Regions from separate parts of the Psychromonas sp. L1A2 genome, predicted to be linked through region 1. Evidence: predicted binding sites of a transcription regulator. Region 1 holds the regulator's gene; each other region holds the start of a gene.
What was found. Region 1 encodes LexA, which represses DNA repair genes until DNA is damaged. Its sites were predicted from a motif close to TACTGTATNNNNATACAGTA; they were not measured.
Positions count from the first base shown of each region.

Region 1 (2,214 bases):
AAAATTTAATCTACGTTACGTTAATTCTTCGCTTAAAGATGAATAAACCGCTTAGTCTTAGTTAACTGCGCGGTTATTCTAAAAACGGGTCAATGTTAGCTACCCTATTGATTAATTTCATTATTATATTGTTGCTGTAATTCTTTAATATCTTCAACCATTAAATCCATATCTACGCTATTAATACCTTGCTTATTAGGCACAGACTTAAACGTTGCATGCAACTTTCCATCCGGGTCAATTAAAACAATAGATGCACTGTGATCGACCAAATAAAAATCATCTGTATCACCCGCTTCAACAATGCCATAAATTAAACCAAGCTGTGTTACAAAAGGCCATAGTTGTTTATGTGTGCTCGTTACACCGATAAAGTTTTTATTAAAATAATGAACATAGTCTGCGAGTTGTTCCGCTTTATCTCGATTAGGATCAACAGAAACAAATACAACTTGAGTGGTTGTATTATCATCATTAGTTAAACTAGGATAAATACGATCTAAATCAGCGAGTGTAGTAGGGCAAACATCAGGACAAAAAGTATAACCAGCAAAGAAAAGCGTCCATTTCCCTTTTAATGATTCATTTGTAAAAGCAACTTTTCCCGCTTTTTCAAAAGCAAACTCATTTAAAATAATACGCGGTTTAGCTAAAAATAAAGCATTATTATCTGTTTCAAATGTATCACCATTTTTAGCATTTAGATTAATGGCTTCTAATCCACCTAACGCAAAAAATAAACCCACGATTACAATACTGCATATAATTATTATACGTTTCATTTTTTTACTCTATTTGCTCAAAGCAAGTGATGAAAATGCCAATAAATAGAATAACTATTTATTGGCATTTTCTTCGCTTTATTAATTTATTTACTGCATTTACTTAAGCGATTAAGTTACAAAGCAGATAGATAAACGTTTACATCCAATCAGCAGTACGAATAACACCAACTGCAATACCTTCAATATCAAATGATTGAAACTCTAAATCAACCTTAATGGGATCGAATAATGTATTTTCAGCTTTTAATGTTATTTGCTTACCATCACGATAAAAGCGTTTAACGGTTACATCATCTTCAACTCTTGCAACAACTACTTGGCCATTATTGATATTTTGGGTTTTATGTACAGCTAATAGATCACCATCCATAATACCAATATCTTTCATGCTTTCGCCCTGAACACGCAATAAAAAATCTGCCGCAGGATGAAATAAAGTAGGATCAACATTGTAATGAGTTTCAACGTGCTCTTGAGCTAAAATCGGCTCTCCGGCAGCTACTTTACCGATTAAAGGCAAGCCTTCGTTGGCTGCTTCATTATCTTTATGCTCACTAATAACGCGAATACCACGAGATGTGCCAGATAATATTTCAATCGCCCCTTTACGTGCTAATGCTTTTAAATGCTCTTCTGCTGCATTGGCACTTTTAAAACCTAGAATTCTTGCTAATTCCACGCGTGTTGGTGGCATGCCAGTCTTTGTAATTTGATCTTTTATTACGTCTAGGACTTCGCCTTGGCGTTTAGTTAACTCTTTCATTAGGATCTCCACGCGATAATAAACTGTAAACAAACACAGTGTATATCCATACATGGTTAAATACTAGTTAAGACTCTTCTTTTTATTATTAGATAGGAAATAAAGTCCAATAATGCTAAATAATGACCCAACAATACTCTATTAATTCATTACTTAAAGTTGTCCACTAAAGCTAAGTGTCGTTGCCCCACTTTCGTTTTTTGGGCCAATCCACGTTAATGATTTAGCAATCGAAGGAGCCAACTTATCGGTTCCTTGAATCTCTCCATTTAACTTATATATGCCGCCTTCGCCTAAACTAATATCTAAGGTTGTTGCTAATTCATCTGACTCTTGAGTAACAAATGCCGTAACCTCACCATTATCACATCCGAGATCAACAGTAGGAGAAGCTAAATTGACTACGCCTAACTGACTAGATACGACAGCATTTTGCCAAAGTACGTTACCTTGTAATTGTTCACAATAGGGTTTGCCTTGTGTGAATTCTTTAATGACTGCGGAAAAATCTCCTGAAATTTTAGCCGGCAAACGCATTGGCAATAATGTTAATAATTCTTTTGAACTTAAATCTAAAATAACATTTGATGCGCTTATCCCTGAAAAACCATAACGAACAATACCTTTACCAGACATAGCTTGAGAACCGTTGTTAAATGAAGCATC
Region 1 is NZ_WUAG01000002.1:1,833,248-1,835,461, reverse strand. Features, by position in the region: gene GQR59_RS18395 (GNAT family N-acetyltransferase) at 1-9, shown strand, start outside; gene GQR59_RS18390 (SCO family protein) at 105-782, opposite strand; gene lexA (transcriptional repressor LexA) at 922-1,548, opposite strand; gene GQR59_RS18380 (type II secretion system protein N) at 1,702-2,214, opposite strand, start outside.

Region 2 (2,214 bases), on a different contig from region 1:
TGATCACTTTATAACTGTACGGTGTTTCATCGAAAGGACTATTCGCGGCAAACAACATCAAAGTGCCACAAAGCGATTTTTGTTCTCTTGCTTTTATCGCAGCAATAGCCGCATGTTTAGCAAGTGCTTGATTTAGATTTTGAGCATCGATTATCCGTTTCCCCATACTTCTTGTTGAAAATATTTGTAACTTATCAGCCCTTACACCATCCCATGTTTTACAAGCGATACCATTTAATTCGTTAATAGTGCGGCTCAATTCAACATTAAACCCTTTGGGTAAAAAACGAGTATCTAATTTTCTTAATTGTTCAACGGTAACAATTTTATTTTGCTTTAATTTTTCATTGGTTTTTCTACCAATTCCCCATACATCTGAAGGAGATAATTGTGTAAAAACGTCCTTTTTTAATTTTTCATCCAATACGCAAACACCATTAAAACCATTCCACTTTTTAGCGACATGATTCGCTACTTTAGCTAAGGTAAGCGTATCTCCAATACCAACACAAACAGGTAAACGCGTTTCTTTCCACACGGCTTTGCGAATGGCTTGAGCGTGTAAGGCGAGATCGGGTATTGCGTGTTCGCAGTCAGCAAAACTCAGAAAGGATTCGTCAATGGAATAGATATGTTGAGACGGTGCAAAGCGCCCTATCACTTGCATCATTTTATGTGATAAATCGGCATACAATTCATAGTTTGAAGAGCACACAATAATGCCCGTTCGTTCACAAAGATCTTTTACTTTAAAAAAGGGATAGAATTTTTTAACACCTAATGCAATGGCTTGCTTGTTGGCCGCTACGATACAACCATCATTGTTAGAGAGTACAATAATAGGTTTACCGCGCCACTCAGGTCTAAAGACTTGTTCTGCACTGCAATAAAAGGAATTTGCATCAACCAATGCAAACATCAGAGGCTTGCCTCAAGTAGGTGACTTTCACGATGACAACGAATCGAGCGAATAACCACGCCTTCAATAGTAAATTGATCACTATCGCTAATAGTCATCGCTGGGTATTGAGGGTTAGCAGATAATAAAAGCCTTTCGGTAATATTTAATATTTTACAAATAAATTCACCGTTAAAATTAGCAACGATGACATCATTATTTTTAGCGTTAACATAACGATCTACAATTAAAATATCACCATTAAATATACCAACACCTTTCATGGAATGGCCGTCTGCCTTGCCAATAAATGTGGCACTTGGATGCTCTACTAATAATTCATCTAAGCTTAGCGGGAGTTGTAGGTAATCGCTTGCTGGACTTTCAAAACCAGTAATACCCGCGCTTGCAGTAATTGGAATAAACTTCATAAATAACCACTGTATATAAAAACAGTTAATAGTATAAGTTAGATCAGGTTAAGTACAAGTTAGAATTTCATTTATACGCAGGTGAATTCTTTTTATAGTATCGTATATTCTATTTACTTCGAGTGAATATCAATGGGGTCGCATCTTGCCTTTTGCCATTATTAAATTTAAATCAAGTCGTTTTACTGCAATAAAAGAATGTATATTCTAAGGCTCTATATGCCTCTTTTAGCCTTATAAAGTTAAAGTATTAACCTAACTAGTAAATTGAAAGTAATGATTATCGGCACAGTGTTCGCTTTATATTGGCGAATTTTACTGAAAAATCTTATCTATCGGCCACTTTAGCTTTAATCTTTTACGAACTGTCCCTTCTGGTATTTTATGAAATAGCGCGGCTTCACGGATTGAGTTAAAGCGCTTCCCATTAACAGTAATAGGGATTGCATTAGGCCTTCAGTAGCATCGAGGCTCTTTTTCAAGAGCTTCATTTTCAGTCCACCCTGCGCTCATCCGTTCATGGACTTTTTTGTATGGGATACCGGCATTCATAGCTTTTATTTTTAATGGAATTTTATGGCCATTTCGATATGTTTTTAAGTACATACCTTTGGGTACTACGATTGCCTCTTTTAAAGTCCACCTAAGGCGCAATCTACTCTCAATTCGCTTAAGGTTTAAATTAAGTATTTCAGCTAATGATGAAAGGTTCTTGTAAGCTACACCTCGGTAAAACATTGGATTAGAAAATCCATTTACACCTTTACCACCAGGGTCTAGATTGTAACCATACGGTGAAAGAGTATTCTCTTTTCTTATTCGTTGTATTTCCGCATTTTCTAACTCATCAAGAGAGTTAAATTTGCCAACTTCATTGAATATAAA
Region 2 is NZ_WUAG01000001.1:1,260,679-1,262,892, reverse strand. Features, by position in the region: gene GQR59_RS05560 (Y-family DNA polymerase) at 1-919, opposite strand, end outside; gene GQR59_RS05555 (LexA family protein) at 919-1,329, opposite strand; gene GQR59_RS05550 (GIY-YIG nuclease family protein) at 1,786-2,214, opposite strand, start outside.
Region 2: the regulator LexA is predicted to act here: its motif matches at 1,337-1,356, upstream of GQR59_RS05555 (LexA family protein).

Region 3 (2,214 bases), 170 kb from region 1:
GTCGAGATTGTGCATTACTACGGTACAAAATTGCACATTCACTGAGTTTGTTACCCGCATTTTTCCATGTTTGTAATTGGCTTGTTACATATCGAACTTCATCGTAGTCATTAAATGCACTGTAGATTGAGATTGGCTCTCCATCTTCACCATCAGTCCATAATTCTTTACCTAAACGATCACTGTTGTTTTGAATTAGTTTATTTGATGCTTTTAGAATGTTGCCCGTCGAACGATAGTTTTGTTCTAAGCGGATAGTGACTGGGGACTCTTTTTCTTTTAAAAAACGCTGTATATTTTCAACATCAGCACCACGCCACCCATAAATAGATTGATCGTCATCACCAACAATGGTGAGATAATTTTTGTTATCGGTTAATAATACTAACCAAGCATATTGTAACTTATTGGTATCTTGGAATTCGTCTACTAATACATGTTGAAAGCGCTGTTGGTAGTGTAGTAATAGTGCTGCATTATTTAATAATAATTCATGGGCACGTAATAACAATTCTGCAAAATCAACTAATCCAGCTAATTGGCAAGCCGCTTCGTAAGCTTGGTACACTTGTAAACGTTGTTTTTCTTGTACACTAAAACCAGGATCGATATGTTTTGAGCGTAAACCTTCATCTTTTTTATCGTTGATGTACCACTGTAACTCTTTTGGTGGATAATATTTTTCATCTAACCCTAAGCTTTTGATAATACGTTTAACCATTTTTTGTTGGTCATCGCTATCAATGATCTGAAACTGCTCTGGTAGGTTAGCTTCTTGATGATGCAAGCGTAATAATCGATGTGCAATACCGTGGAAAGTACCTATCCACATACTACCAATTTGTTGAGGGCAAATATCGGCAATACGTCCACGCATCTCTTTAGCTGCTTTATTCGTAAAAGTAACCGCTAAAATACCGTAGGTTGGAATATGATTAACTTGCATTAAATAGGCTATTCTATGGGTTAAAACACGTGTTTTACCACTGCCAGCCCCAGCTAAGACCAGCATATTTTGTTCTGGTGCTGAAACGGCTGCGCGTTGATGATCATTTAAACCATCGAGAAGGTAAGATACGTCCATAAGAAATGCCTGTTTATTTATTCAGTAGATAAGAACTATACCGAAACATAAGATAAATGTGAATGATCGATGTTTCGGCTTTGTCTGGTATTAACGTTTTTGATACTTGGTTTTGATTATAGTAATTTCAATAAATGCTTAAGATCTGATACTTCAATCGTAGGTAATAGTTTTGCTTTATCAAGCTGCTTTGCTTTTGGATTAAACCAAACTGCTTGTGCATTATTATTTTGTGCACCGTAAACATCGGTTAGTAGGTGATCACCAACATGTAATAGATCTTCTACAGCTATATTTAGCTTTATTGCTGCTTGTTGAAATAGTGCAATATCTGGTTTGCTGTTAAAACCGTTACCCGCTTTTAATACAAATTGAAATGTATTACTTAGGCCGATCTGATTTATATCTACGTTACCGTTGGTGATCGCAACGACAGGATAATGTAAGGCAAGCTCTTTTAATAATAGGATACTTTCTGGTGGAACAACAAAGTTACTACGCAATTGTAGAAATTTTTGCAAGGCACGTTCAGCGTATTTAATCGCATTAACCATTGAAATACCGTACACCACCATCACACGTTTAATTATTTCTTTACGCCATAGTGAAACGTCATGTTTTAACGTTGGATCTTCTTTTATCAGCAGGTTTTTATAGAGATTCCACTTTCTTGCATCTAACTGCTCAAGTTCTTGATATGTTGACGTTAAATAAACAATAAAATCAGCTTCTGCCTTTTTGATGACTGGGTGGTTGTCATATAAGGTGTCGTCTAAATCAAAGCTAATGGCTTTAAAAGGACGTAATGATTTATAAAATTTCATCTGCTTTCCAATATGGTTATTTTTTACGTTTAGCGCGAGGGTGTGCTTTATCATACACCTCTGCTAAATGTTGAAAATCTAAATGGGTATAAATTTGGGTTGTTGCGAGATCGGCATGACCTAATAATGTTTGTACAGCTCGTAAGTTACCACTTGATTCAAGCATATGTGTTGCAAAAGAGTGGCGCAATTTATGTGGATTTACGTGGCTGGGTAATGATTGCTCTAACCCCCATTTTTCCATGCGCATTTGCACACTACGAGTAGAAATGCGTTTCTTTTGTTTAGATAAAAATAAAGCCGTTT
Region 3 is NZ_WUAG01000002.1:1,666,697-1,668,910, forward strand. Features, by position in the region: gene uvrD (DNA helicase II) at 1-1,084, opposite strand, end outside; gene GQR59_RS17635 (HAD-IA family hydrolase) at 1,201-1,908, opposite strand; gene xerC (tyrosine recombinase XerC) at 1,925-2,214, opposite strand, start outside.
Region 3: the regulator LexA is predicted to act here: its motif matches at 1,092-1,111, upstream of uvrD (DNA helicase II).

Region 4 (2,214 bases), on a different contig from region 1:
GTATAATAAGTAAAATAGAGTCGTTATTAGTGTGATTGGTATTATCTGGTTTTGTAGTTATGTTTGCGATGATTTACAGGTTCTTGCTACGACATTTCTTAGTACATGTTTACTAGTATATATCCATTAAACTACGGCTGTTAAACCTGTTAAACCTGTTAAACCTGTTAAATATGTTGAATCTATTAATCTATTAATCTATATCTATTAGTTCATTCCAACCTAATACCTTATCCAATAGTTTATTAAATGATCTTTAGTTGAATTGCGGACCACTTTAAATAAAACATAATGCAGTTTTTTTGTGTTTACTGATTATTAATATTTTTAATCATTATCATCGTAATCACTTAACACTAAATTAGCGGCGGCAAAGGCTGCTGACTCTCTCGTTGTTTCAGGTAGGCTTGTATCGTTTGCTATCTCATCCAATGTTTTAATTGCACAGGTGATTGCTTTAGGGACATAAGCGGCATCACCGCTACCAATCAAGTTTATTAAGTTTTTTGTTTTATCACTGTATGGGTACATAGTGTTTCCTGTGTTGGCATAGTTAATACTGGTCATAAAGAGTTGTGATTATTCACAATAAGTTATTTTACTTATCATGAGGAGTTATTCTTAAAGCCTAAGCGTTATTTCTATTAATTCAATAATCGTAAAATTTTGATTATTATTTAAACTATAAAATATTAACCTCACGCTACTACATCACTTTTAATGAATGATATTAGTATAGTTAACTCGATTAAGTGATCACTGACTTTAATCAATTTTGCCACAGGTTATCTATATTTAACTTTAAAATTTTTTGTTATTTGTAGTATTAATCTTTATTAAATAATTCACAAAGTCCTTTTACTTTATTAAAGCCTCATCATTCTGTATTCATTATCGTTTGTTACCGCAGTACTTTTTATACAGTAAAGGCGTGTTTTTATTGTTTACAATAGATAAAGCAACTTGTATTGGTTGATTTCGCATCAGCTTCAATTGTTAAGCGTGTTGTTTCCGTTAGCTCGTTCACCCAAGTAACGACAGTACAATAATTGTTACTTTTTAACAGTGTTGATAATAATGAAAGGTTATCCCTCACTTTATTTGAATCGATCATCAGTACACGACTTTTATCGATCCCTGCATTTTGGAAAAACTGCGTATTAGGTTTACCAGGAGGGGCTAGGAATAAAATCCAGCCATGATCTTGTCCTGTTTGTATGTGTTCCAACAAAGCTTGGTAATTATTTTCTTGATAATGCACATTAACTAATGCACTCGATTTCTTAGAATCATTTTTATGATTACTTAATAAATATGGGTTAGTTTGTGTTGCTGTTAATAATGTAGATAGCATATCAATCACCTGTATAAATAAACACTGTATAAAACAACAGTAAAGTTATTTTGCTTATTGATCAAGCTTAAATTAGATTATTTGTTCATTTTTTGTGTTTTATGTTCAATTAATAGGCTTTTTTGGTTTTTTAAGTATTTTTAGCAAAAAAAAAGGCAATACAGGTTTGCTGTATTGCCTTATAAAAAGTACATATTAGTTATTATTGGTTATTAAGATGTTTAATTTAGTAGAATTTATGCCTTTCAACTATTGCTTTACAGTAAATTAACTTTCTACTTCAAATATTTTTACATTATTTAATAAACTATTTTAACTGTATTACTCACTCGTTTAGCATTTCCAATCGCTTCTTCAATATTTTTACCTCGTGCTATTGCGACACCTAATCGTCGTCCGCCATTAATATTGGGTTTAGCAAATAAGCGAATTTGCGAGCCAGGTACTTTACCTAAAGCGCTGGCGATATTGTCGAATTTAATATCTTTTGAAATCCCATTTCCTAAAATTACGCTGGAAGCGGAAGGGCCGTATTGTGTAATTTCTCCGATAGGAAAACCTAAAATAGCACGTACATGCAAAGCAAATTCAGAAAGGTCTTGAGATATAAGTGTGACCAATCCTGTATCGTGTGGGCGAGGTGAGACTTCACTGAAATAAACTTCATCTCCTTTTACAAAGAACTCCATACCAAATAGGCCGTACCCACCTAAATCAGTCACTACCTTTCGCGCTATTTCTTGTGCTTGTTGTTGTGCCTTCTCTGACATGATCTGTGGCTGCCATGATTCACGATAGTCACCATCTTCTTGACGATGGCCAATAGGAGCACAGAAGTGAATACCGTCAACAGCACTAAC
Region 4 is NZ_WUAG01000001.1:1,624,058-1,626,271, forward strand. Features, by position in the region: gene GQR59_RS07015 (YaeP family protein) at 328-531, opposite strand; gene GQR59_RS07020 (SulA-like leucine-rich domain-containing protein) at 938-1,354, opposite strand; gene purT (formate-dependent phosphoribosylglycinamide formyltransferase) at 1,654-2,214, opposite strand, start outside.
Region 4: the regulator LexA is predicted to act here: its motif matches at 1,362-1,381, upstream of GQR59_RS07020 (SulA-like leucine-rich domain-containing protein).